Regions from separate parts of the Psychrobacillus sp. MER TA 171 genome, predicted to be linked through region 1. Evidence: predicted binding sites of a transcription regulator. Region 1 holds the regulator's gene; the other holds the start of a gene.
What was found. The regulator CtsR, encoded in region 1, represses protease genes until heat stress. The targets are predictions, from matches to a motif close to ATGGTCAATAAAGGTCAAACA.

Region 1 (14,877 bases):
TACCAAGTGACTTAGACATTTTTTCATTGTCTATATTGATATAACCGTTATGCATCCAATACCTAGCAAAGGTTTTTCCAGTTCTAGCCTCAGATTGAGCAATCTCGTTTTCATGGTGAGGGAAAGTTAAATCCTGACCACCAGCGTGTATATCAATTGTGTCTCCTAAAATCTCACGTGCCATAACAGAGCACTCAATATGCCAACCTGGTCGACCTTGCCCCCATGGACTTTCCCAGAATATCTCACCTGGCTTTGCAGCTTTCCATAGAGCGAAGTCTAATGCGTCTTCTTTCTTCTCTCCACGCTCAATGCGTGCTCCTACCTTTAAGTCATCTACGGACTGATGTGAAAGCTTTCCGTACCCTTCAAACTTTCTCGTACGGTAGTAAACGTCACCTTGTGATTCATAAGCATAGCCTTTTTCTACTAGCACTTTAATAAAATCTATAATTTCATCCATATGTTCCGTTACACGAGGATGGGAGTCTGCCTTTGTGCACCCTAGTGCCTCTACGTCTGCATAATAAGCTTTAATAAAGCGATCCGTAAGCTCTGATACATCTTCACCGAGTTCGTTGGCCGCTTTAATAATCTTGTCGTCTACATCAGTAAAGTTACTTACGAATGTCACATCGTATCCACGATATTGCAAATACTTTCGGACCGTGTCATATACGATAACCGGTCGTGCATTACCGATATGAATGTAATTGTATACCGTTGGACCGCATACATACATTTTTACCTTTCCTTCTTCTATTGGCACAAATGGTTCCTTCTCACGTTTTAGTGAATTAAAGATTTGAATTGTCATGGCGTTTGGCTCTCTCCTTTTCCTCTAGCAATCGAACTATTTCTTCCTGTAGCTGCTTAATCTTATCTTCCATTTCCTTGCACCGATCTGCAAATGGATCAGGAAGATCTTGATGATCTAAGTTTCTTTTTACCTTTTTACCATTTTGAATAACGACTACACCAGGTATGCCAACTACCGTAGAATCTTCTGGTACATCCTTTAGGACGACGGAGCCTGCTCCTACCTTACTGTTGTCGCCGATTGTGATAGACCCCAACACCTTAGCTCCAGTAGCTACTAAGACATTATTCTTAAGAGTAGGGTGACGCTTTCCTTTTTCTTTACCAGTTCCCCCTAAGGTAACACCTTGATAGATCGTACAATCGTCTCCTATCTCACAGGTTTCTCCAATAACCACCCCTGAACCATGGTCGATGAAGAAGCGTCTGCCTATCACCGCTCCAGGATGGATTTCTATACCTGTAAAGAACCTGCTGATTTGGGAGATTAGCCTTGCAAGGAAAAACCATTTCCTCTTATAAAAGACATGTGCTAACCTATGGCTCCAAACTGCATGTAAACCTGCATAGGTTAATATAACCTCCAACTTACTAGTAGCAGCGGGATCCTGTTCAAACACTACCTCTATATCTTCTTTCATCCGCTCAAACACGTTAATCACTCCTTTTTTCCATAAAAAAAGTCTCTGTCTATAAATATAGACAGAGACGCTGTTTTGCGCGGTTCCACTCTGATTGGAAAGATGTTTATCTTTCCCGCTTCACATCTTTAACGCAGATGATACGTCCAGCCTACTAATCGTTCGGCTTGGCGCTCCGAGGTGCATTTCCATAACTCATAGGTTCAGACCACTTTCAGCCGGTGATGGTCCTCTCTAAGGAACTTGCGTTACGTACTTCTCCTCTTCTTAGCTTTCTTTACTTCGTTCATGAATTACACTCATTTTCACACCTTGTAGTGGAAAAGTCAATTTTATTGTTTAGCGTATTTGGAAACTCTTGCAATTACTTTTTCTTTACCGATTAAGCTAATTGCATCCGCTAATTCCGGACCATGTGTTTGGCCAGTAGTTACGACACGGATAGGCATAAATAGGTTTTTCCCCTTATGACCCGTTTCCTTTTGCACTGCTTTAATCGATGCTTTAATTTCTGCTGGTTCAAATGTTTCTAGAGCCTCTAACTGTGCTTTAAAGGCAGCCATAACCTCTGGTACTTGTTCACCAGTCAATACTTCAAGAGCTTCTTCATTATATGCAACATCGTCGTTAAAGAACAATGATGACAACTCAATAATTTCTGCTCCAAAGCTCATTTGATCATGGTAAAGCCCTATTAAATTTGTAGCCCATACTTGTTGCTCCTCAGATAATTCCTCTGGAAGAAGTCCTTCTTTTTGTAGATGTGGCAACGCAAGCTCTACTACTTTTTCTAGTGGAAGTTGCTTAATGTATTGATTGTTCATCCAAGTTAGTTTTTGCTTATCGAACATTGACGGTGATTTGGAAAGACGAGCTACATCAAATTGTTTAATGAATTCCTCTTTAGAGAAGATTTCTTCTTCTCCTTCAGGAGACCAGCCTAATAGAGCAAAGAAGTTGAACATTGCTTCTGGAAGATACCCTAGGTCTTTATATTGTGCTACAAATTGTATGATTGATTCATCACGTTTAGATAATTTTTTACGGCTTTCGTTGATGATTAACGTCATGTGCCCGTACTTAGGATATTCCCAGCCGAAAACGTCAAATACCATTAATTGTTTTGGAGTATTGGATAAATGCTCTTCACCTCGGAATACATGCGTAATCTCCATTAAGTGATCATCTAATACTACTGCGTAGTTATAGGTTGGAATGCCATTTGCTTTGACAAGAACCCAGTCACCAACGTCTTTGGATTCAAAGGACACAGTTCCACGAACTAAATCGTCAAACTTATACGTTACATTCTCAGGCACACGCATACGAATCGTATAAGGTGTTCCTGCCGCTTCCTTCTCTTGTACTTCTTCTTTGGATAGATGTCGGCATTTTCCGTTATACATCGGAGCAGCTACACCATTTTCTTTTTGTTGCTCACGGTCAGCTTCTAATTCCTCAGAAGTACAGAAACATTTATAAGCATGGCCTTTTTCTAGCATTTCCTCTGCGTATTTCGTGTAAATATCTAATCGCTCCATTTGGCGATAAGGTGCATAAGGTCCACCGATATCTACTGATTCATCGTATTCCATTCCTAGCCACTTTAAGTTATCCAGCTGTGATAATTCTCCGCCTTCAATATTTCGCTCAATATCTGTGTCTTCAATACGAACGATAAATTTCCCATTATGGTGGCGAGCATATAAATAATTGAATAATGCAGTACGTGCTCCTCCAATATGAAGATTTCCTGTAGGACTTGGTGCATAGCGTACGCGAACTTCTTGTGTCATTATAAATCCTCCTAATTATCTTACGTTTAAATTAAACCGTTATCTGGAAAGTGGAATTAAACCGTTGATAGACAACGTGATTGTTGCCTGTTTCGCTAAAGTAGTAAACTTTATCTATTCTACCACTGCGTGTAGCATTTTTAAAGCTAGTCTTTTTTCATTAAAAGGATAGTTGCCATCGAAGCAATCCCTTCCCCACGCCCAGTAAACCCTAGCTTTTCGGTAGTTGTTGCCTTTACATTGACCTGAGAGACATCAGCTTGCAGAAGCTCTGCTACTTTTGAGCGGATTTGCTCTATGTACGGGGCCATTTTAGGCATCTGAGCTATTATCGTGCAATCTATATTTCCAAGCTTATAGCCTTTTGCATCTACTAGCTTCCAAATATACTCGAGTAATTTCGCTGAATCTGCATCTTTAAATTCAGGATCCGTATCAGGGAAATGTCTTCCAATATCTCCTTCTCCAATTGCTCCTAGCGCTGCATCTGTAATGGTATGGAGTAACACATCTGCATCCGAGTGACCTATTAAACCTCTTTCATAAGGGATCGTTATCCCACCTATGATTAATGGGCGGTTATCTGCAAATTCATGTACATCAAAGCCTTGTCCTATTCTTAACAATTTATTTTTCCTCCTGCTTTCGTTTATTTAAAATTACTTCTCCTAACAATAAGTCCTCTTGAGTGGTTACCTTTACGTTATCATAGGTACTCTCCACGATGTGAACATTTCCACCTTGCTTCTCTACTAGCATAGCCTCGTCTGTCCCTAAAAAGGATTCCTGCTCAGCGAGTCTTTCGGCTTTCTCCAATACATCATATTGAAAAGCTTGAGGTGTTTGGATAATCCAAAGACTCTCTCGATCAACCGTTTCCTGTATTATACCATTGTGAACCTTTTTCATCGTATCCTTTGCCCGTACTGCAGCAACTGCTGCGCCAAATTTTTCAGCTGCTTGGACTAGCTGATGAATGATTTCCTGCTGAATGAACGGTCTAGCAGCATCATGCACCAATACAATCCCTTTAGCAGGACTAGCCTTCAAGCCCGCATATACACTATGCTGTCTTTCAGAACCGCCTTCTACAATGGCTGACACCTTTTGGATGGAATATTGCTGAAGCAGCTGTTCTATATATGATTTTTCTTCTTTTTTTATCGCTAAAACAATATGAGCGCAGTCAGGGTCTTGTTCAAAAACTCTAAGCGTATGTATTAAAACTGGTATATTACTTAATTCGATAAAAAGTTTGTTGTGACCTGCTCCCATCCTTTTTCCACTTCCCGCGGCAGGTAAGATTACTGTATACAACATTATTTACGTACCTCCTATATTACAAAGAAAAAGGGTATGCTCCACAAAGGAAACATCCCCTCCTACTTATTTAGTTTCTTGGGGTTTCGCAAAGATCATTCGTCCTGCTGATGTTTGGAGAACACTCGTCACTTCTACATTAATAGCTTGTCCGATATAAGCTTTACCGCCTTCTACAACAATCATTGTCCCATCGTCTAAATAAGCTACCCCTTGATTATGCTCTTTACCATCTTTAATCACAACTACATGCATTATTTCCCCGGGAATAACTACCGGTTTAACGGCATTTGCTAAATCATTAATATTCAATACACGAACCTGATGCAGCTCACACACCTTGTTTAGGTTAAAATCATTTGTGACTACTATGCCGCCCATTTTTTTAGCTAGACGCATCAATTTTAAATCAACTTCTTGGACATCCTCAAAGTCTTCTTCCACTATTAAAACCGCAGTGCTTCTTTCATCCTTTAGTTTGTTTAGAACGTCTAAGCCACGGCGACCTCTTGTCCGTTTAAGTGTATCAGAAGAATCTGCAATATGCTGAAGCTCCGTTAGCACAAATTGAGGGACAACTAGTACCCCTTCCATAAAGCCGGTTTCAGAAATATCAGCTATTCTCCCATCAATGATCACACTTGTGTCCAAGAGCTTGTAAGTCCCCAATGGTAGAGCTTGTTCTTCTTCCTCTGCTGTTTTTTTCTTCAATGCAGGGAGCTTAGAAGATGGAGTAAACACGTGTAGCAATTCATCTCTCTTTTTATAACCTACCTGGAATCCTAAATACCCTAAAATGATGGTCAATAGAACTGGAGCAACAGACCGAATGACTGGAAATTCAATACTCGATACCGCTGACCCTAAAAAGAAGGCTACGATTAACCCGATGACCATCCCTAACGTCCCAAACAACAAATCACCAATGGGTGCCTTTAATAGTCTTTCCTCCATCCATTTAATGAAATGAATTAAATAATCTGTTAAAAATAGCGCAGCTACATACAGCATGATTGCTCCGATTAATACAGAAACATATACATTGTTAATAAAAGAGTTGTTGGATAAATTAATCAGTTCATATAAGTGCGGTAAGAATAGCAACCCTAATGTACCACCTATTAATACAAAAGCAATTTGAATAATCCACTTTAACAAATATTCCACCTCCGTTTAAATTTTATTATACTTCCTTTTATGGCTCTATGCCTATTTTGACGTATGAGCAAGGCTAACCAATGCAGCAATACAATACTAGTATCAAAAGTTTACTTATACATAGTTTACATTACCACTCAGAAGTATACGTATTTTAGAAAGCAGGTGGCAGTTCCCCACCACCGTATCTTCTCTATTATTACCTCGAGTAGTTTGTCCTACTAGTCAGTTAAGAAAAAGCTTCCTTCATCACTTCATTTACTGATTCTACACCAATGACCTGCAGTCCCTTTGGATAGTCCCAGCCTCCCATATTCGATGCTGGGATGATTGCTCGTTTAAAGCCGAGCTTTGCAGCCTCTTGCACTCTTTGTTCAATCCTCGAAACTCTTCTTACCTCACCAGTTAATCCGACTTCTCCTATAAAACAGTCAGTTGAAGCAACACCTATATCTCTAAAACTAGAGACAATACTTACTAGGACGGCTAAATCGATGGCAGGTTCGTCTAATTTTACTCCACCGGCAACTTTTATATAGGCGTCTTGTGTTTGAAGTAGCAGTCCCATGCGTTTTTCTAGCACTGCCATTAACAAGGAAATTCTATTTTGGTCAATCCCTGTAGCCATTCTTTTTGGGTAGTTAAAGCTCGACTGTGTGACTAGCGCTTGAATCTCTACTAAAATCGGTCTTGTCCCTTCCATAGAAGCGACGATTGCAGAGCCTGCTGCTCCATGAGAACGCTCCTGCAAAAATAACTCAGAAGGATTTAGTACTTCCTTTAGGCCCTGTTGTACCATTTCAAAAATAGCAATCTCATTAGTGGAACCAAATCTATTTTTTTGTGAACGCAATATACGATGATTGTGATGACGCTCACCCTCAAAATATAAAACCGTATCTACCATATGCTCGAGAATCCTTGGTCCGGCGATTTGCCCTTCCTTAGTTACATGACCAACTAAAAAGATAGCAATATTTTTAGTCTTCGCGATACGCATCAGCTCAGCCGTACTTTCACGTACTTGAGACACGCTACCTGGTGCACTCGTTACTTCTGGGTGATGCACGGTTTGTATAGAATCCACGATTACAAAACGTGGACTTACTTGATCGATTGTTTCATTTATCAGCTCTAGATTAGTTTCCGAGTAGATATAAAGTTCGTTTGAAGTAACTCCTAGACGTTCTGCTCGGAGTTTCGTCTGGCGGATGGATTCTTCTCCGGAAATGTAGAGGACTCTTTCTCCCTTATTCGCAAGAAGTGCAGAAACTTGTAAAAGAAGCGTTGATTTACCTATACCTGGATCTCCCCCAATTAAAACTAGGGAGCCTGGCACAATTCCTCCACCTAAGACCCGATTCAATTCTACTAAATCCGTCTGTACACGAGGCTCATCGATCGTTTCAATAGATATAATGGGGGTTGCTTTTTGAGTGACTCCAGAGGAATGCTGAAAAGAATGTCTAGGCCCCTTAGAAACAACCTCTACCTCTTCCACCATCGTGTTCCATTCTCCACACCCTGGACATCTACCCATCCATTTGGCAGCCTCATAGCCACATGAGTTACACATAAATTTCGTTTTCTTTTTTGCCATATAATCCTCCTATAATAAGAAAAGCATAATCGCCTGTTCTGCCCCGACAGGCAAATGGGGAAAAGCGAGGAGGCAGTTCCTCAGCCACCGGAGCTTTTATCCATTTGACCCGAGGGGCAAGGCGATGAAGCTAGACATCTTGAAAAACATAATCGCCTGTTCTGCCCCGACAGGCAAATGGAGAAATGCGAGGAGGCAGTTCCTCAGCCACCTCACATACTCTTTGTTGCACTATGTAAAAAAAGGCATTCCGGTGATCTCGGAATGCCTATAATATTAACTTTCTGTGACAGGCTCTGTTGTTCGAACAACAAATTCGTCATTTTCTACATCAAATACTACACGCTGACCCGTTAAGACTTCACCTTTTAACAGTTCCTCTGAAAGACGATCTTCCACATGCTTTTGTAATGCACGGCGCAACGGACGTGCTCCATATGTTGGATCGTAGCCTTCTGTAGTAATTTTATCTTGAGCAGCTTCAGTAAGTACTAGCTCTATTCCTTGTTCTTTTAAACGCTTCGCTAGCTGCTCTGTCATTAATGTCACAATTTGTTTTAAGTGTTCCTTCTCTAATGAGTGGAATACAATCATTTCATCTAAACGGTTTAAGAATTCAGGACGGAATGCTTTTTTCAATTCTTCCAGCATTTTTCCTTTCATATCTTTATAATCCGTTTTTCCTGCTTCTTGTAAGTTAAACCCTACATGTTTATTATACTTAAGTGCATCTGCTCCAACATTAGATGTCATAATCACTACTGTATTGCGGAAGTCGACTGTGCGACCTTTCGAATCAGTTAATCGACCATCCTCTAATACTTGTAAAAGTATATTGAATACGTCTGGATGTGCTTTTTCAATTTCATCTAATAAAATTACAGAATACGGTTTACGGCGAACTTTTTCAGTCAACTGACCACCATCATCAAAGCCAACATACCCCGGAGGTGAACCTACTAAACGAGAAGTAGAATGTTTTTCCATGTACTCAGACATGTCTACTCGGATCATCGCGTCCTCGTCTCCAAACATTACCTCTGCTAAAGCACGAGCTAACTCCGTTTTACCTACTCCTGTAGGTCCTAAGAAGATAAATGAACCAATTGGTCGCTTCGGATCTTTTAAGCCCGCTCGAGCTCGTCGGATAGCACGAGAAATAGCATCTACCGCTTCTTTTTGTCCGATTACACGTTCATGTAATTTATCCTCCAGCTTTAACAACTTCTCGGACTCTGTTTGAGCTAACTTGGAAACAGGAATTCCAGTCCACATCGAAACGACAGCAGCGATATCCTCGACTGTAACCTCTGACTCTTCTTTTCCTTGTTTTTCTTTCCAAGTATTTTTCATAGTTTCTAATTTATCTTTAATCTTTTGTTCTTTATCTCGGAAAGAAGCTGCCTTCTCAAATTCCTGGCTTTGCACAGCTGCATTTTTCTCAGAGCGAACAGCCTCTAGCTTCGTTTCTAATTCTTTTAAATTAGGAGGAGTTGTATAGGAACGAAGGCGAACCTTAGAACCTGCCTCATCAATTAAATCTATTGCTTTATCAGGCAAGAAACGATCGGAAATGTAACGATCAGACATTTTAACTGCTGCTTCTACTGCTTCATCCGTAATTTTCACACGGTGATGTGCTTCATAACGATCGCGTAACCCATAAATAATTTGTACAGCTTCCTCAGAAGAAGGCTCATCAACTTGGATTGGTTGGAAGCGACGTTCAAGCGCAGCATCTTTTTCAATGTATTTGCGATATTCGTCTAATGTAGTAGCACCGATACATTGAATTTCTCCTCGAGCCAGTGCTGGTTTCAAGATATTAGAAGCATCAATTGCCCCCTCTGCTCCACCTGCACCGATTAACGTATGAAGTTCATCAATGAAAAGAATAACATTTCCTGCTTGGCGAATTTCATCCATCACTTTTTTCAGACGGTCTTCAAATTCACCACGATATTTAGTACCCGCTACAACAGTACCCATATCTAAAGTCATTACACGTTTATCTCTTAAAATTTCAGGAACCTCATTTTGTACGATTTGTTGTGCAAGACCTTCTGCAATAGCAGTCTTACCTACACCTGGCTCCCCAATTAGGACCGGATTATTTTTCGTACGACGAGCTAATATTTCAATAACACGTGTGATTTCCTTGCTACGCCCTATTACAGGATCTAGCGTACCTTCTCTTGCAATTTGTGTTAAATCGCGTGCTAACCCGTCTAATGTCGGTGTACTAGCTGGAGCGACTCCGTTGTTATTACTATTGCTATGAGATTGATCGGAACTTCCTAATAATTGAAGCACTTGCTGACGCGCCTTGTTCAAGCTTACACCTGCATTGTTCAATACTCTTGCTGCTACTCCTTCTCCTTCACGAATTAAAGCAAGAAGTAAATGTTCTGTTCCAATGTATGAGTGACCTAGTTTTCTTGATTCATCTACTGACAGCTCAATGACTTTCTTAGCACGAGGCGTATAGTGAACAATCGGACCAACTTCCTCTGCTCCAGTTCCAACCAGCTCCTCGATCCCTGCCTCTATCACTTTTGGATCTACTTCGATTGCTTCTAATGCTTTTGCGGCAATTCCGCTACCTTCACGGATAAGACCGAGTAAAATATGTTCTGTTCCAATAGATTCATGCTTTAAACGAATAGCCTCTTCTTGAGCTAATTGTAAAACTTTTTGCGATCTTTGCGTAAATCGATTAAACATCATGCAGGTTCCTCTCCTTTTGTATTATCTTTTTCTCCTTTTTGCAAACGTTCCCTTAACAGCTTAGCTCGAAACATGTCACGCTCCGTGGCATTTAAAGTAGTGCCAGCGTACTTTTGTAAAAAACCAGGCTGCATAAAGATCATACATTCATTTAGGATGGACATATCTATATCCTTAATAAGTCCAATATCTATTCCTAAACGCACATCAGACAGACATCTTGCCGCCTCCTCTGTGGTCATTAGACGAGCATAGAATAAGGTTCCTAGTGAACGGTAAAGACGATCCTCCAATGTATTTGGGGAGTGCTGTAAAAGTGCGTCTCTTGCTTCTCTTTCTTTTTGAATAATTTGTTCTGCTATACTTTGAAGATCAGCAAGTATATCTTCCTCAGTCTTACCAAGTGTCGTTTGATTTGATACCTGATAAACATTGCCGAGCGCTTCACTACCCTCTCCATATATTCCTCTTACGACCATACCAAGCCGAGAAATAATGGTTACGATTCGATTCATTTGCTTTGTTTTTGTTAAAGCAGGTAAGTGCATCATGACAGATGCTCTAAGTCCTGTTCCAGTGTTTGTAGGGCAGCTTGTCAAATAACCAAACTGTTCGTCAAATGCATATGGTAATTCCTTTTCTAATAAACGATCTATTGTATCTGCCCGTTCGTAAGCTTGTTGGATTTGGAGTCCTGGAAATAGGCATTGAATTCGAATATGGTCCTCTTCATTCACCATGACACTAACAGACTCATCTTCTGATAAAAGGACAGATCCCGTATTTGGTGAATTTGCGAGCTTAGGACTTATTAAATGTTTTTCAACCAAGACTTGACGCCCTAGCTCAGATACATCTTTAATATGCACAGATGTAAAATTTTTCTGTAATTCTTCATCTGCATCTAACAGTGTGGAGGATACAGATTGGTCAATTTTATGCGCTTCGTCCTCTGTAAATGCTAGAGGGAAGCGAAAACCATTAAGGTTTCTCGCCAAGCGAATTCTGGTGCTCATCACGATGTCAGAATGCTCTCCTTCCCCTTCCATCCAACTAGATCTGGAATTATCTAAAAAGTTCTCAATCGACATGTGAATCGTCACCTCCTCCGGCAAGTTGTTTTTCAAGGTCTTTAACTTCGTCTCTTAACTTCGCGGCATCTTCAAATTGCTCTTGCTCAACTGCCTGCTTCATTTGAGCCCTAATTGCTTCAATTCGTTTCTTTAAAGCTATTTTTTCACCAAGTCGCCCTGGTGCTTTTCCAATATGTGTAGTGTTACCATTGTGTAGACGTTTTAGGGCTTGAGGTAAATGAGGACGGAAGCTTTCGTAGCATGATGCACATCCAAACTTACCCTCTTCTAGAAATCTCTCAATAGACCAGCCACATTCATCACATTCAAGTGTTTTTTGTTGTTTTTGTTGAACTATCTGATCTGCTTGGTTAAACCAATTAGATAGAAGCTGATGAAGAGATAATGGGTCTTGTTTGTATTCAACATAAAACGGGTGGAGGCTATTGGCACAGACCTCACAATAATGTCTTTCAAAGTGTTCTCCGTTATGCACTTGTGTAACCGTCACTTTAGCTGGCCGTTGTTTACAATTTTCACAAATCACCTTATCAACACCCCGTTCAATTTTCACTTTTTTCATATTTTAGTGTTAAAAGCATGGCACATAGTATACGTGCTCGTAGCTCATCTCTTGCTGGTAGTGGGATGGCTAAAGTTGTTCTGTCTAGAGCTGCTAAAATTATCTTCGCCTCTCTTTTGGTAATAACCTCTTCATCCAATAAACGAAAAACAATATCCTCTGTAGTGGATGCAGATGCTCCTGCTTCCAGACTTTGTATTATATGCTCAATTAATTCAGCTTTTGTGTGGGCTCGAACGCGGAGAATTCGAATATACCCACCACCACCACGTTTACTTTCCACCAAATATCCACGATCCAGTGTGAATCGGGTGTTTATTACATAATTTATTTGTGAAGGTACACATTGAAATTTTTCTGCGATCTCGCTTCTTTTGATTTCAATTTGCCCCCTACTTTCTTGTTCGATAATTGCCTTCAAATAACCTTCAATAATGTCAGATATATTTTTCATCTTCTCTCACCTCTTCTCACAAAAACTGACTTTGACTATCTTTGACTATATTATATAATGAATTTTTTGGTTGTGCAATTGATTTGCCTAGCATAAAAGAAACAAAAAAACTACCAACATTTATTGTCAGTAGTTTTAGGGTGTATCAAAATGAAAACTTATATTCTTATATTTGTGAATTGTATTTAAGCTGTGTAATAAAAATTGTTGGCTCTACCTCAATATCATGTACTTTGTAAAAGTGATGTCTTTCATACAAAGCAAGAGCTGGTAAATTTTTGCGCCGGTAGAAACTATTATACTTACAGCTTTTGGAGTAGCGCTCAAAACATGCTGGAGCAACTCAGAAGCTATCCCTTTTCTAAAATAAATTGGGTGGACAACTAACCTACAAATATTTAGTACGTCTCCCTCGTATTCATAGGAGATAAAACCAAGTAGGCTCTCCTTATTGTACTTTCCTATAAAAATCTCTTTAGATACTTTAATATCCTCGATTGTTTCCTTAAGCTGTGGTATGCCTTCAAAACCGATGATCTCTGCTTCCTTGCGGTAAGCCGGAAGCTGTATTTCGAGCATTTCCTCTGCTATAGAATGCTTTTGGTGATCAATTAATCGAATCATATGCACCTCTATTAAATTTTTCTTTTCTTATTGGTTTTTTGGGTCTTCGATACTTGCTTCCATTTATCACGTTCTGTTTTTTGAGCAGCTAAGTTGTTTTTACGCTCGATATGAGCAAGCTCACGCAATAATTTTACATAGCTTACATATCGATCCTCTTTTAGCAAACCAGTTCGAATAGCTTCTTGAATGGCGCAGCCAGGCTCTTTTTTATGCTGACAGTCTCTAAATCTGCATTCGATAGCAAGTTCTTCGATATCCTGAAAACTGTTGCTAATACCCTCGCTAGAATCCCAGAGCTGGAACTCTCTCATTCCCGGGGTATCAATTAATAGTCCACCACCAGGTAATAAGGAAAGCTCTCTATGAGTGGTTGTATGACGCCCTTTACTGTCATCCGCTCGAATATCGCTAACCTCCATTACATCCTCACCAGATAGAGCATTGATCAAAGAGGATTTCCCTACGCCTGAAGAACCTAGTAAGGCCCCCGTTTTACCGTTGACTAGGAGAGCGGCTAAGTCATCTATTCCCTCTCCCGTGACACTAGATACAGCGAATACATTTACGCCGAATGCAATCGTTTCGACTTCACTGATGAAATAATCCACCTGTTCACAAGCGTCTTTTTTCGTTAGTACCACGACAGGTGTAGCACCAGAATCCCAAGCTGCAAGTAGATAGCGCTCTAACCTTCTTACATTAAAATCATGGTTGAGTGACATCACTAAAAATACATAGTCTACATTCACTGCTACCAATTGGATTTCTGTTGTTGTACCTGCCACTTTTCTTGAGAATTGGGATTGTCTCGGTAGAACCTGTTGAATAATACCTTTATCTTCTCCAGGCATCTGCTCTAAAACCACCCAATCTCCTACGGCTGGATAGGCTTCACGGTTGTGATCAAACTTAAATCTACCCGATAGAGAGCAAAGCCACTCACCTTCATTCGTAATTACTCGATAAGAATGCTTATGCTCGAGTAAAACTCGACCTACTAATCCTTTGTTCGACATCTTTTCTTCCCATTTACTATTCCATCCATACTGTTCGATTAAATTCAATTTCAATTTCCTCCTAATTTTCCCATTAAAATATTTGAATCGCCATTATTTTAAGCGAATTACTGGGCAACAAAAAAACCATGATTGCTCGAATCAGCAATCATGGTCTCCCGTTCATTAGTAAAGAAATTTCAAAAAGTATGAAGAAATAAGCTCGATTGTCTGTATACAATCAAACTAATACCTATTCCGCCTACATTTTAGAAAATAACAGGGTAAGACATCATGAACTTACTGATTCGAATCGAATTATATACAATAGCCATAATGCCTCACCTCTTTCTTTAAGTTAAATTCAGAATACTACAAGTTTTTGAAATATGCAATAGGCAATTATGCCGTTACATCACGTTTTGTAAATGACCAGTAGCTCGTCACAAGGAAAACTGCAAGGTAAATAAGAATTACGACAATAGAGAAGGCCATCGTCATTCCCTCTATTGAGGGATCATTTGCGCCAATGTATTGCCCCAAATTTGTATTAGCAAATAAAATATATTTCGAAGCCTCGATTTTCAGCGCCGCAAGAACTCCTGTAACTTGTACTCCTGTAAACATCAAGAAAATAGATATTCCTATTGCCAATGAGCTCGAACGGAAAACAGAGCCAATCATAAAGGCCAACGTTCCAATCACTAATACATTGATTAGCGATAAAGCAGTTAACAGTAACAATCTACCCCAGAATGAAACTTCAACTACAGCTCCGTCTACTAACTCTAACTGGGTTCCTGGTACATTATCAAAGAATATATAGCCAAAAATGATGCCTGAAATAAGAAGAATACCAGTCATTGCTACTGCAAATAAACCAACCGTTAACAGTTTAGACGTAAGGATCTTCCAACGCTTTACTGGTCTTGTTAATAACATTTTAATCGTTCCTTGAGAAAACTCAGAAGCTACAATACCACCGGCAACAACTACTGTAAGTAATGTAACAACTGACATCATACTAGGAAGGCCGGTGATAAAGCCTTGTGCACTATCATCTATAATTGGTGGCAGTTCATTA
Region 2 (14,877 bases), on a different contig from region 1:
TAGGGCTGTGGCTTCGTTAGCCCCTCCGAAATACCGTAATGCTTAGAAACCTCATTGGACAAAGCCTGATAGGTGGAGATTACAGCCTCATCGATTAGACCCTGGTTTAAATAAGGCATCGTATACCGATCGATTATCTGATCTATTTTGGCATCTGAAAGTGCTTTTTCCAAGTCACGGTCCACTGTAATCTCTACTGCCGGACCTCCCCCGTTAATCGGATCCGTCTCGATTAAGAATAGTAAGCCATTCTTATTTCGTACACTTCCTATTTGGTTCTCTCGTATGATGTCCATGTTAAATTCACTTGCCGACTGGTCTCCTACATGCTCGATAATCATCACAACCAGCTGAGCGGTCGTTCCTTTTTTTAATTTTTCTCCCAGTATTTTTACTTCCTGCTTCGTTTCTTCTGTTAAAAAGTTCTCTTCATCTACTAAATAGGTATCCTTTGATATATCTCCAGCAGCCCCTGTACTTAAAGGAGAGAACAACAAAATAAGGAAGGTTATAACTAGCAGATGTATTATTTTTTTCAACAGTGCCATTCCCCTTTCAGCCTGCAGTCTTATCATTTTTATTTTATTCTGATAAGTTAATTATATTATACATGAATTATGACTATTAGAAGTCCCTTTTACGAGTTTAATATAGGAAAAGAGTGGTAATGATATAGATTAGACAGTAAATAAAGGAGGTAAACAAATGGACCAAGTACATAACGAGGATTTAACACCAAAAGAAGCCATTGATGCACTGGAGCAGATTCAAGGAAAATTCCCTGGAGCGAGGCGCGCACACGCTAAGGGGGATATGTATGAGGCAACATTTCTTCCAAATGGGAATGCTGTACCCTATACGGTTGCACCCCATCTTCATAGAGAAGCAATTCCTGCTACTGCTCGATTTTCCAATAGCCCCCCTAACCCTGCCTCCGTCGATTATCTTGTTCCCGCCAAAGGGCTCGCCGTTCAATTTGAGCTACCCGATGGAAGCTTCACCAATTTAGTGAGCTCTACTGTACCGATGTTCGTCACAAGCAGTCCTAGAGAGTTTATAGATATGATCGAAATATTTACGGATAAAAAAACTGGGATTAAAACGATTGACCGGGCCATTAATATGGTTGAGCTAGTTTCTAAAAAATATCCACATAGCAAAGAGGTCATTCAAATCATTAAGGAGCAGGCAAAGCAGCCACCAACGAGCTACGCTGAGCTTCACTACTATCCTATCCACGCCTTCTATTTCGTTAATAAAGACGGCGAACGCCAAGCAATCAAATACGAATGGGTCCCAGTTGATGAAACAAAAGATTCTACTCTAACAAGCAAATCGATTTCAGCCAACTATTTGACGGAGGAGCTCGACGACCGATTAAAACGGGGGCCAGTCCAGTTTGATCTGTTCATCCGCTTAGCAGAGGAAGGGGATAACCCAAACGATGCGACGGATACGTGGCCAGAAGATAGAAGAAAAGTGAATATAGGTCGTTTGGAAATTAGAAATAAAATACATCCTAAGAAAGACATTGTTTTCGACCCAACGATTGTTCCAAAGGGAATCGAGCTAACGGACGATCCCATACTACACTTTCGAAGTGGAGCATATGCTGAATCATATGAGAGGAGAAGTAAAAATGAATAAGAAAGCCCCAAACACATAGTAAATGAGCATAAAAAAACACTCGAACGGATTCGAGTGTTTCTAGCTGTTATGGACGCCCTCGGAGGGAATCGAACCCCCATCCCAAGAACCGGAATCTTGTGTCATATCCATTAAACTACGAGGGCAAGCGACCTTTCTATTATACAAATGGTATAGGAATAATTCAAGTAAACATTTCAAAGCTTAATATTTGACCTTCCTTGACCATTCCATGTATGATAAAGTTACAACTGAGGCAGAATTTCTCAGTACACACTAAAAAAACACTAACAATTACCTTGAAGGAGGCAATCCAGGATGAATTTAATCCCTACAGTTATTGAACAAACAAATCGCGGCGAGCGTGCGTATGACATTTATTCTAGATTATTAAAAGACCGCATCATCATGCTTGGTAGCGCGATTGATGACAACGTATCAAACTCGATCGTTGCACAGCTTTTATTCCTAGAAGCAGAAGATCCAGAAAAAGATATCTCTATCTATATCAATAGCCCAGGCGGAAGTATTACAGCAGGTATGGCTATCTACGATACAATGCAATTCATTAAACCAGACGTACAAACTATTTGTATCGGTATGGCAGCATCAATGGGTGCTTTCTTACTTACAGCTGGAACAAAAGGCAAACGCTATGCACTTCCAAATGCTGAGGTTATGATTCATCAACCACTTGGTGGAGCTCAAGGGCAAGCAACGGAAATCGAGATTGCAGCAAAACGTATTTTATACCTACGCGACAAGCTAAACCAAATTATGGCTGAACGTACTGGTCAACCGATTGAAGTCGTTTCAAAAGATACAGATCGCGATAACTTCATGCCAGCAGAGCGTGCATTAGAATACGGTCTAATCGACCATATCATTTCACGTAGCGACATGAAAAAAGATTTAAAATAATATAATATAAATCCAAGGCGGTGATTCTCTGCCTTGGATTTTTTTATAAAAAGATGAAAGGTTGTGTTCCATTTGCTATATACAATAAGTTCTCTGTTAATCATATTATCCTTAGTCATATACATCGTAAGTCTACAAAGTAAAATAAAAAAATTAGAAGCACGACAGACCCTTCCGTTTAAAGGAGACAAAGCCTTAGAAAAACAAATCGTAGAGATGAATAATAATGACAGCAGCCAGGTTGAAATGGTCAAGCTTGTTCGGAACGAAACAGGCTTGGGACTAGTTTCTGCCAAAAAATATGTAGATAAAGTGCTTAACCACATTTAATGACATTCTACAAAAAAAGCTGTTATCTAATCCAAGCGGACTAGATAACAGCTCTTTTTCTTTATTCAGCATTAGAAATGAACTTAACTAATGATTCCACAGCTTCCTCTTCATCAGAGCCTTCAGCACTCAAAGTAACAGTAGCGCCCTTGCCAATCGCAAGGCTCATGATTCCCATGATACTTTTAGCGTTTACCTTTTTGTCATCTTTTTCAAGAAACACATCTGCTATAAAACGATTCGCTGCTTGTACAAATAAAGCTGCTTGTCTCGCTTGTAGTCCTGATTGTAATTTTACTTCGACCTGTTGTTCCGCCATAATCCTTAGCCCCATTTCTTTAAATTGATTCGCCTCTTCTTAAAGCATCTGCTATTTCATCCAGCTTACGCAAGCGATGGTTAACACCTGATTTACTTACAGTTCCAGTGGATACCATGTCGCCTAGCTCCTTTAGGGTTACATCCTGATACTCGACACGAAGACGGGCAATTTCTCGAAGCTTCTCAGGCAATTGGTCCAGCCCGATTGCATTATCGATAAAACGGATGTTATCCACTTGTCGGATAGCTGCACTGATGGTTTTGTTCAGATTGGCCGTTTCACAGTTGACCAAGCGATTGACACTGTTCCGCATGTCTCGGATGATTCGCACATCCTCAAATTTTAAGAGGGCACGATGTGCTCCAGCGATGCTTAAAAAGTCAGAAATTTTTTCTGCTTCCTTTAAATATGCCACAAAACCTTTTTTACGTTCAATGGTTTTTGCATTTAATTCATAAAAGTTCATTAAATCGACTAATGCGTCGCTATGTGTTTTATATAAGGAGTAAATTTCTAAGTGATAAGAGGAAGTTTCTGGATTATTGACAGAGCCTCCTGCTAAGAAAGCTCCACGTAGGTAAGCTCTTTTACAGCAGTTCTTTTTGACAAGCTCCTGTGAAATCGAATACTCAAATTCAAAGCCTTCCTTCAAAATCATTAAATCCTCTAGTAGCCTCTTGGAGCCTTCTCTTACTCGGCAAATATAGACATTATTCTTTTTAAGACGCATCTTTTTACGAACAAGTACTTCCACGTTCAGCTGATACAATGATTTGATCAACGTGTACAGCCTTCGGGCAATCGCCGCATTTTCGGTTTGGACATCCAAGCTAAGCATTTTGTTGCTAAAAGAAAGAGAACCATTCATACGGATGAGCGCTGAAAGCTCTGCCTTCGAACAGCAAGGCTCAGCCTCCTCCTGTGTCATCTCTTTTTTTGTTTCAGAAGCAAACGACATATAACGTTTCCCCCTTTCTTGCAGAGCCTCTCTATTGTTTGAATCCTTTTTGGCCTGCATATTCGTAAAGCCATTCCGCTACTTTTATCGCATCATGACGGACAGCGCCATTATATACGATGGAAATGTCCTTCTTAACGATTTCTATGTCTAGTGTTTCTAATTTCTCTATATCAATTTTAACGGGAGAAGCCTTCTCCTGCTTATATAAATACTGAACATTTTCAGGAATTTCCTCATTACTTATCAACAAAGAGTCTATAAAGTTCTCGCCTACATGGTCGATCAATGCTTCTACATGATCATACGCAGTATAGTTATTCGTTTCTCCAGCTTGTGTCATCAGATTGCAAATGTACACTTTTTTAGCCTTCGAACGGATGACTGCCTTACGAATATCCTCGACTAAGAGATTAGGCAAAATACTAGTATAAAGGCTACCAGGTCCAATTGCTATAATATCCGCTTGGCGGATTAGGTTAATTGCCTCTGGCAGTGGCTTTACATCGTCAGGAGTAATAAATACCTTTTCTATCTTTTTCCCATAGTCCGGTATTTTAGATTCCCCTGTAACAATAGTTTTATCCTCAAATTGTGCATGGAGTGTGACTAGCTGATTGGCAGCAGGAAGCACTTTTCCATGAATATTTAAAACACGGCTCATTTCCGTGATTGCATGTGCAAAATCTCCTGTAATCGAGGTTAAAGCAGTAATCATTAGATTGCCTAAGGAATGTCCCTCGAGTTCGCTGGAATTAGTAAAGCGAAACTGAAACATTTCTTCTACGAGCGGCTCTACCTCTGATAAGGCTGCTAAGACGTTACGGATATCACCAGGTGGTGGAATATCATAATCATCTCTTAATCTACCGGAGCTCCCTCCGTCATCTGCAACTGTAACAATGGCAGTAATATCTAATGGAAGTTTTTTAAGTCCTCGAAGCAAGGTAGATAAGCCAGTACCACCACCAATGATGACTATTTTTTTACGGTGTTTTGTACGACCCATTAAGTCATTCCTTCCTGATAGTAACATCTCTATGAGTTATTACTGTTTCATCGTCTTCCTTAAAAACCTTACCGAAATATTCTGCTAGTGTGACAGAACGGTGTTGACCGCCCGTACAGCCAAAGGCAATAACAAGCTGCGTCTTGCCTTCTCGCTTGTATTGCGGAATCATAAAGGCAAACAAGTCTTTTAGTTTTTCGATAAGCGTCTTCGTATCTGCCCATTTTAAAACGTAGCTAGAAACCTCTTCATTTAGTCCTGATTTTAAGCGAAGCTCCTCGATATAATACGGATTTGGAAGAAAACGAACGTCAAAAACCAAATCTGCATCAATAGGAATTCCGTGCTTAAATCCAAAGGACATAACGTTCACTGTAAAGACCTGGCTTCCATTTGTCGAAAATTCCTCTTGAATTTTTTCTCGAAGCTCGCGTGGCTTCATCTTGGATGTATTATAAATAAATTGTGCTCTGCCTTTTAAGTCAGAAAGAAGCTCTCTTTCCTTTTTTATACCTTCTAATGGCAATCCTGCATTTGCTAACGGATGGGAGCGTCTTGTTTCCTTATATCTTCGGACAAGAACCTCATCCTGTGCATCCAAAAACAACACCTTTGGAGTTACCGAGGTTGCTTCTTGAAGCTGGTTAACGGAGTCAACGAGTGAATGAAACATTTTCCCTCCACGCAAATCCATTACCGCTGCTATATTTCGCGGTTGCTGATTTGACTCAATCATTAGCTTGATAAAAGTGCTTAGGAGCTCAGGAGGAAGATTGTCTATGCAATAATAGCCTAGGTCTTCAAAGCTTTGGATAGCTACTGTTTTTCCTGCTCCTGACATTCCAGTAATGATGACTACTTCTGTTTCTGGCTTCTGCTGAGTTTCCACTATCTATTTATCCTCCCATGAATGTTGAATAGTTTCACTGATTAATGCGAAATCTGGAGTATATACAAAAGTACCGTATTGCATACCCTTTTCCTTTACAGCAAACAATAGATTTGTTCGATCTCCCTCTGCCATCGGTAGATGTGCTAAATCTTCAACCGGGTGCCATTCGAGCACACCTTCTTTAGTTTCTTTATATGGAGTTCCTTCTATATCTGTTCCGATAAAGGTAAATAACATCCATTCATCTAGACGTTTCCCATCCTCTTCAATGAGCATTGTATAGATTCCCTTTAAATGTGGATTGATCGGTACAGTGTTTGTCTCTTCCGTAAACTCACGAACAGCAGAAATAAGAATAGATTCTCCTTCCTCCATTTTTCCGCCTGGTGCAACATACCAGTTTCTACGTGGTTTCTTTAATAACAAAACTTTGTCGTCTTTACAAATAAGTAAATTAGCGATTCTTTGCACGTATGGTCACTCCATCTGTCTGTAGTTACCTTATATTATACATGAATTTGCACAAAAAGAGGCTGCTTCACGATTTAAATCGCAAAACAGCCTGTTCAAATCTTGCATATATAAAAAGGGGGTCAATTTATATACTTTACTATACACTTAATATGTTTCAGAACAGTTACAGTTAAATTAAGATAAAATTAAATTAAATATTTGATGTGTTTTTATCTTTTAAATGCTCAATATAGTGCTGAGCTGATAAAGCTGCTACACTACCATCACCTGTTGCTGTGACAATTTGACGAAGCATTTTATCACGAACGTCCCCTGCCCCAAAGATACCAGGTACTGCTGTTTCCATTTTCTCGTTTGTAACGATATAACCATTTTCATTTAAGATGCCAAGGCTATGAAATGGTTTTGTAAGTGGTAGCATTCCAACATATACGAATACACCGTCTGTTGAAAATTCTTTTTCGGAACCATCCACTGTGGATACTAAAGTAACGCTAGAAACCTTACCGTCTGTTCCGTGTATTTCTTTTAATGTTGTATTCCAAATAAAGTCTATTTTTTCGTTAGCAAAAGCTCGGTCCTGTAGAATTTTTTGAGCGCGAAGCTTATCTCTACGATGTACGATTGTTACTTTGTTCGCAAACTTAGTTAAGAAAGCACCCTCTTCAACTGCAGAGTCCCCGCCTCCAACTACTACTAGGTCTTTCCCTTTAAAGAAAGCACCATCACAAACTGCACAATAGCTTACCCCACGTCCACCAAGCTCTGTTTCCCCGGGAATACCCATTTTTTTGTATTCAGCTCCTGAAGAGATGATAACAGCTAATGCTTTATATTCTTTACCGCTTACTTTTACGGTTTTATAGTCTCCGTTATCGACTACTTCGGAAACGTCACCATATGCATATTCTGCACCAAATTTTTTCGCATGATCGAACATTTTAGTAGAAAGCTCAGGTCCTAAGATTGTTTCAAATCCTGGGTAGTTTTCTACCTCTTCTGTATTAGCCATTTGGCCGCCTGGAATTCCACGTTCAATCATTAGAGTGGAAAGGTTTGCACGGGAAGTATATACAGCTGCTGTCATACCTGCTGGGCCCGCTCCTATAATAATCACGTCATATATATTTTCAGTTGTCATCGATAATTCCTCCTACGTACTACATACCAACAATCTAACTAATTTTGTACCCTTCATCAACTAATATGCTTAGGAGTCAGAAAAAGGTAAGAATTGGATTAGCTCGTTGACATATTTCGTGAGCGTTGCTGTAGTGATTCCGTATTGCTCCGCATATTGTTTTTTCGTCACGTTTTTCATTCGTGAGGATACGAACATATACTCAGTCGCTGCTGCCAAAGCACGCGGATTTTTAAAGCCATACCCTTTTTCTAGCGCACGCTCTACTAGCACAAACCACATTTGTAATAACAGTGTCTCTGACTGCTCCAGTGACTTGTTGTTGTCATAAAGTAAATCCGTAGCTGCAATGGCTCTCAAAAATGCTTTTTCTGCCGGAGATTTCTCATCGAATTTATGCCCAAGAGAATTAGCTAAAAACAATTTCTCCATTGTAGTCAGTTCCTCCACTACAATCCACTTAGGGTGTGCGATAATTTCCTGGCGATGACGAGACTTCCCTAACAGATAGAAGCCAAAAATACGTTCACTAATATTTTTGTTTTCTAGCTTTTCTAAGATTAAATTCTTTTGTTCCTCGTTATTTGGCTCTACTAGCTCCTTCATTTGTGGGAGCCACGGCTCGAAGCCTGCTTTTTCTGGATCCAGCTTTAAAAGCGCTTTCCACGCATTACGCGCCACTTCCTCATGCCCTGCAAAATAAGCAGAATGCGAAAGCCAAAAATAGAAGCCTGGATCTGCTTCAAATCCTTTTCGTTGAATGCTTCTCAACCATTTAAAGGCTTGTTCATATTTCCCTATCAACGCAAAAGTCGCACCTAGCTTATAGCGATGCTCGATAAAATAAGGATTTATTTTAGATAAAAGAGCTGTGATTTCCTCAAGCTCCTCGTTATTTTTTTCATAGTAGTGAATAACGGCCAAGTTACATAATGCATGGATATTCCCTTGGTTCTCTCGTAATACCTGATGCAGTAATGCTTTAGCCTGTTCTTCCTCTCCTAAATAAAAATAAGCAAGCGCTAGGTTATTGAACGCTGCCCAAAAATCCGGATGGTTTGCAATGATCGATTCTAGCAGCTCAACTGCTTCTACAAATTTACCCTGCTCCATAAAGCGTCGGGCTTTTTCTTGAAGGAAAAGCGCCTCACTAGAGGGGGTATCCAGCTGAAGGTTTACGATATCCTCCTGCTCGGTGAAATCAATGATTTCCATTGCTTCCTCCATATATTCTCCGTTAACTTCCTTTTCTAAATAGATTTTGGCAAAGCGATTTGCCTCTATAAAGTTTCCCAAATGAGCGTTTACCTCAGCTAAAAAGAAAATGATATCTCCTTCGTTCGGATCTAGTGAATACGCGCTTCTCAATAGCTCATGAGCGTAATCATAGTTATCGAACTCCATTTGGAGGATCCCATATTGCAATAAGATCATTGGTTCGTCTGGGCTTAAATCAGTTGCTCGCTTTAAATATTTTTGTGCTTTTTGTAACTCATCTTTTTGAAGCTCATCTAATGCTTTTTTATAGTAATATTCGCCAGTCGGCAAAAATGAAATTATATTTTCTTTGTCTAGTTTCTTACTTCTTTTTTTATTCAAGATACTCCTCCGAAAAATAATAAGGAACGTTACGGAAACGCTCCTTATTAGTATATTTTCAGTATATCATAAAGTATTATTTTTTATCTGCTTTCGCTTCATGTCTTTTTTGTAACACCTGTAATAAATCATAGTAGCTGACTTTTTGGTTTTGCAATAAAACAAGCAAGTGATAAATGAGATCTGCAGCTTCCCATTTCAGCTCCTCTGCATCATTGTTCTTAGAGGCTATGATTACCTCTGAGGCTTCCTCCCCGACCTTCTTGCAAATTTTATCGACACCTTTTTCAAACAAATAAGTAGTATAAGCACCTTCTGGCATTGTTTGTTGACGTTCTTCGATTGTTTTAATCAATTTAGTCATTACATTATAGCCAGACGCCTCCTCGAATTGTTCTAGGCTCTTATGGAAGCATGTCTCTTCTCCCGTATGACAAGCAGGTCCACTAGGCAGCACTTCTAGTACGAGTGCATCGGAGTCACAGTCCGTTTGAATGGATACGACCTTCTGAGTATTTCCGGACGTTTCTCCCTTATGCCAAAGCTCTTGTCTGCTTCGACTGAAGAACCATGCCTCTCTCGTCTCCACTGTTTTTTCATATGCCTCTTCATTCATATATGCAAGCGTTAAAACCTCTCTTGTAACGGCATGCTGTACAATTACTGGGATTAGTTCTTTATCGTCAAATGTTAATGTAGCCATATTCTTACTCCCCTTCAAGGCTTGCTCAATTACTTATTGTTTGTAGCGCCTCTTTTAATGTAAAACGATTGTTGTATAATGCTTTTCCTGTGATTACTCCGCTAACGCTGGAAATTTTAGAGAGTTCCGCAACTGCCTCGATGTCCTCTAAGGAGCTGATTCCTCCTGATACAATAATCGACAGGCCAGTCGCTTCTGCTAGCTCTTTGTTCGCCTTTAAGTTTGGTCCTTGCAATGTTCCATCAGTCGCAATGTCTGTAAAAATAACGTATTTCGCACCTTTAGAGGCAAAGTATTGCCCTACTTCAATGGCTGACTGGCTAGACGTTTCTAGCCAGCCATGCGTTGCTACCATGCCATCCTTCGCATCTAACCCAAGGACGATTCGATCACCGCCATACTCTTGAATCAGATCGGCAACAAGCTCTGGCTGTGAAATGGCAAGACTACCTATAATGACACGATTGACCCCGTGATCAAGATAGTAGCTCACATCCTCGCTAGATCGTATTCCTCCGCCTATTTGAACGTTAACCGGTAGCTCTTTCGCAATACGGATAACCTCCTTGGCATGAATCTTTTCGCCATCCTTTGCCCCGTCTAGATCAACCAAATGAATCCAGGTTGCCCCTTCATCGACAAACTTTTTTGCCATATCAAATGGAGAGTCACCATATATAGTTTCTTGTTCATAATCCCCTTGATACAGGCGTACACATTTACCGCCCTTCATATCGATTGCGGGATATACTTGTATTGAGCTCATGAAATTCCTCCTTATGTAAGTAGACCCTTTGTAGAAGGAACACCCTTCACTCGATCATCTATTGTAATGGCATCGTCGATTGCTCGAGCAAGTGCCTTGAAAATCGCTTCAATCATATGGTGGGTATTCGCTCCGTAGTGAACAATGACATGGACGTTCATACGAGCCTCTAAAGCAAATTTCCATAGGAATTCGTGAACCAGCTCCGTATCAAAGTTCCCTACCTTTTGTGTCGGAAACTGTGCCCTGAACTCTAAATGAGGTCTGTTTGAAATGTCAATTACAACCTGGGCTAATGCATCATCCATTGGTACAAACGCATTTCCATAGCGTTTGATACTCTTTTTGTCTCCTAGTGCCTCTTTTACTGCTTGCCCTAATACAATACCGATATCTTCTGTTGTGTGGTGGTCGTCTATATGTGTATCGCCATTTGCTTTAATTGTGGCATCGAACAGGCCATGCTTCGTAAACAGGTCCAGCATATGATCCATAAAAGGAACGCCAGTCTCAATTTCCGCCTTACCCTCTCCATCCAGATTAATATCTACATAAACCTTTGTTTCATTTGTCATTCTATCTATTTTAGCAATTCGATTTGGTTTCATTTTGCATTCCCCTTCTCCCAGCTTCTTGATTCGACAGATCGAGCGTGTCCCTCTAATTGCTCGAGTCTAGCCAAACGAGCGATTTTAGGATATTGCTCCTGCCACATTTCCTCCGAATAATACACGACACTCGTTTTCTTTACAAAATCGTCTACATTTAAGCCACTCGAAAAACGAGCCGTACTGTTCGTTGGAAGCACATGGTTCGTACCGGCAAAATAGTCGCCGACTGGCTCACTGCTATATCGACCAATGAATATAGCTCCAGCGTGCTTGATCTGCTCACTCAGCTCTTTTGCATTTTCCGTAATAATTTCTAAATGCTCAGGAGCAAGCTCATTTGTTGCCTTGACTGCCTCTTGAAGCGATTGTGCCAAATAGATACGACCGTAGTTTTCTATAGAGGCCCGTGCAATTTCTTCACGAGGAAGCTGCTTTAGCTGTCTCTCTACTTCTATGGAGACCTGCTTGGCTAAACGCTCACTAGTGGTAATTAAAACCGAACTCGCAAAGGCATCATGCTCCGCCTGTGCTAATAAATCGGCTGCTACCTCATCTGCATAGGCAGTATCATCGGCAATAATCGCTATTTCACTTGGCCCAGCAATCATATCGATTGCCACCTTGCCAAACACTTCTCGTTTCGCAAGTGCCACATAGCTGTTACCTGGTCCAGTTATTTTATCCACAGGTTGAATGGATTCTGTTCCGTAAGCCAGCGCCGCAATCGCTTGAGCGCCACCTACCTTATAGATTTCTGTTATTCCAGCTATTTTTGCTGCGACTAGAACCGAAGCAGGAAGCCTGCCATCCTTAGAAGGCGGCGATACGATAACTACTCGAGTTACACCTGCGACAATGGCTGGAATCGCATTCATGAGTACGGACGATGGATATGCAGCTGTCCCACCTGGCACATATAAGCCGACTGCATCTAATGGTGAGATTCTATATTGAATATATGAGTTTTTCTCTAGAGCCAATTCAATATTTTGTCTCGCCTGCTTCTCATGAAATGTACGAATATTATTCGCTGCTTCCTTCAAATCCTCTATCAGCTGAGGATCAAAGCCGATGAACGCCTCCTCCATCTCTTCCTCTGACACCCTCAGACTGGAAAGCGTAACTCCATCCCACTTTTCTGTATAGGCGAGTAACGCTTGGTCTCCATTTGCTTGTACCTCTGAAATAACCTCTCGAACGGTTGTGAGGTGAGTCATATTAGCCTGCTCCACAGAGCGCTGTAATGTGATGCTATCTGTAAGCTTCTCTATTTTCATCATGGTATTCCCTACCTTTTTTGAAGTTCTTTATTTAGCTTGGCAACGAACTCTCGAATCCGCTCACTTTTTACACGATAGCTTACAGGATTCACGATTAGTCGAGAGGATATATCCACAATCCTTTCATATTCCACTAAGCCGTTTTCTTTTAGCGTTTGTCCTGTCGACACGATATCGACGATACGGTCGGCTAGGCCTATCATTGGAGCCAGCTCTATCGAACCGTTCAGCTCAATGATTTCCACCTGCTCCCCTTTTTCCTTGTAGAAATTAGTAGCTATTGTTGGATATTTAGTTGCAACACGAGGGGCGATCTCATTCATCACCGTATTCGGCAGCCCTGCTGTTGCAATATAGCAATTACTAATATGTAAATCTAATAATTCATGCACATCTCGATGCTGCTCCAGTAAAACATCCTTGCCAGCTATTCCAATATCAGCGACCCCATGCTCGACGTAAACCGGGACATCCATTGGCTTCGCTAGGATGAACTGGATACGCTCATCCGGCGCTTCTACGATTAGCTTGCGAGAATCGCTAATTTCAGCTGGTAAATTAAACCCTGCTTCGACAAATAGTTGATAGGCTTCCTCAAAAATGCGCCCTTTCGGCATCGCAATCGTTAATTCATTCACCTGCAAAACCACCTTCTACTACCTTAATTATCTCCTGAAAGCTATATTGATAGGCCTCTAAATCATGGACACTGCCCTCATATTGAAGCGTTACGCGCTCCCCAATACTACGTCTTGCCTCTGCTAGAACATTAGCTTTTAGGAAGGAGCCTTTATCAAATAAAATAAGTGTATGTTTTTCATTTTTCTCTTTTTTAGGGAGAACCTCTAGCAACCGATCTACTCTTAATCCAAAGCCGGTTGCCCCTACATTTTGTTCAAATTGCTTAAATAGCTCGTCATACCTTCCACCATTTCCAAGAGGAAAGCCACTGCCGGCAGCATGAATCTCAAACAGCATGCCTGTGTAATAGCTCATATGGCTTGCTAATGAAAAGTCGAAGGAATAAATAGAGGGATCACTCAGCTGAAGCTCTAATAGCTGCTGGAGCTGTATAATCTGATCCACTAGATATTGCTGCTCGTTTGTCAAAAGCTGTCTAAAATCTTCCACTGACTTCGCTTCCATCGTATGATCCACCAGCATAGTCAAATTCTCTTGTTGAATAGCGGATAGCTCTAAGTCATCCAGCATTTTCTTAAATCCTACAAAATTCTTTTCGACTAGGAGCATTCTTAGCGTTTCCACCTGCTCCGGCTTGTTTGTATTATTGGAAAGAATAGCTGTCAAAAGCCCAGCGTGCCCAATCGTGATTTGAAAATGTTCCACGCCTAACGCTTTAACGAGCTCTACAGCCGTATAAATAATCTCGCTGTCTCCGTAAGGACTAAAATCACCGATCAGCTCTAAGCCCAGCTGCTCAAATTCCGCTGGCCTTCCACCCTCCCGTTGTTGCGCACGAAAGACATTTGCATAATACGCAAGGCGAAGCGGATTCTTTTCTTTTAATAGCTTGGATGCTGCTATTCTAGCGATAGGAGTCGTCATATCAGGTCGTAAAACGAGCATCTCTCCTTGGTTATCCACCAATTTAAATAATGAGGACTCATCAATTGCCGACGCCTTTCCAATTGTCTCAAAATACTCGACTGATGGCGTTTTTATAAAATCATATCCTTTGGTGCGAATAAACTCTCTCGCGACGGATCTTATGTATTCTTTTTGCTCATTAACCTCTGGGAACGAATCTCGCATCCCAAGCGGCTTCTCAAACATTTGAATTTTACTCATTGTCCCACCCCTAATTCACTTCACTGTAGTAGAGTGCTAATATAATAAATTAAATAAATTTTATACTATTTCAGACTATTCGTCAACTTCATAAGCTTATAGATTTCAGAGGACTTTTAATTCACTCAACCACTCCCCAGCAGGTTCAGTGCTTGGCACAATAGTTTGGGTTTGCGCAACACTTTGCTCGTTTGGTGCAACACTTTTGGAATTCCCGCAACACTTCTACCCGTTTCCGCAACACTTTAATTTCGTGCAACACTTAACTCGTTTTCCGCAACACTTTTGTATTTCGCGCAACACTTCTACCCGTTTCTGCAACACTTTAATTTCGTGCAACACTTTTGAATTTCGCGCAACACTTCTACTCGTTTCTGCAACACTTTAATTTCGTGCAACACTTAACCCGTTTTCC

Region 2: the regulator CtsR is predicted to act here: its motif matches at 1,856-1,876, upstream of clpP (ATP-dependent Clp endopeptidase proteolytic subunit ClpP).

Annotation. Positions count from the first base shown of each region.
Region 1 covers NZ_JAMAWN010000010.1:52,065-66,941, forward strand. The annotation lists gene cysS (cysteine--tRNA ligase) at 1-817, opposite strand, end outside; gene cysE (serine O-acetyltransferase) at 798-1,472, opposite strand; T-box leader at 1,521-1,738, opposite strand; gene gltX (glutamate--tRNA ligase) at 1,793-3,256, opposite strand; gene ispF (2-C-methyl-D-erythritol 2,4-cyclodiphosphate synthase) at 3,403-3,882, opposite strand; gene ispD (2-C-methyl-D-erythritol 4-phosphate cytidylyltransferase) at 3,884-4,576, opposite strand; gene M3627_RS11105 (PIN/TRAM domain-containing protein) at 4,643-5,734, opposite strand; gene radA (DNA repair protein RadA) at 5,964-7,334, opposite strand; gene M3627_RS11115 (hypothetical protein) at 7,459-7,608, shown strand; gene M3627_RS11120 (ATP-dependent Clp protease ATP-binding subunit) at 7,611-10,061, opposite strand; gene mcsB (protein-arginine kinase McsB) at 10,058-11,152, opposite strand; gene M3627_RS11130 (UvrB/UvrC motif-containing protein) at 11,142-11,708, opposite strand; gene M3627_RS11135 (CtsR family transcriptional regulator) at 11,698-12,171, opposite strand; gene M3627_RS11140 (GNAT family N-acetyltransferase) at 12,385-12,795, opposite strand; gene rsgA (ribosome small subunit-dependent GTPase A) at 12,807-13,814, opposite strand; gene M3627_RS11150 (ABC transporter permease subunit) at 14,196-14,877, opposite strand, start outside.
Region 2 covers NZ_JAMAWN010000011.1:67,959-82,835, forward strand. The annotation lists gene M3627_RS11795 (TPM domain-containing protein) at 1-539, opposite strand, end outside; gene M3627_RS11800 (catalase family peroxidase) at 706-1,647, shown strand; tRNA gene M3627_RS11805 (tRNA-Arg) at 1,722-1,793, opposite strand; gene clpP (ATP-dependent Clp endopeptidase proteolytic subunit ClpP) at 1,966-2,568, shown strand; gene M3627_RS11815 (ribosomal protein L7/L12) at 2,641-2,898, shown strand; gene M3627_RS11820 (HPr family phosphocarrier protein) at 2,960-3,217, opposite strand; gene whiA (DNA-binding protein WhiA) at 3,237-4,178, opposite strand; gene M3627_RS11830 (gluconeogenesis factor YvcK family protein) at 4,210-5,187, opposite strand; gene rapZ (RNase adapter RapZ) at 5,192-6,076, opposite strand; gene M3627_RS11840 (NUDIX domain-containing protein) at 6,080-6,550, opposite strand; gene trxB (thioredoxin-disulfide reductase) at 6,744-7,694, opposite strand; gene M3627_RS11850 (tetratricopeptide repeat protein) at 7,764-9,293, opposite strand; gene hisIE (bifunctional phosphoribosyl-AMP cyclohydrolase/phosphoribosyl-ATP diphosphatase HisIE) at 9,370-9,996, opposite strand; gene hisA (1-(5-phosphoribosyl)-5-[(5-phosphoribosylamino)methylideneamino]imidazole-4-carboxamide isomerase) at 10,022-10,762, opposite strand; gene hisB (imidazoleglycerol-phosphate dehydratase HisB) at 10,774-11,370, opposite strand; gene hisD (histidinol dehydrogenase) at 11,367-12,650, opposite strand; gene hisG (ATP phosphoribosyltransferase) at 12,662-13,291, opposite strand; gene M3627_RS11880 (ATP phosphoribosyltransferase regulatory subunit) at 13,284-14,462, opposite strand.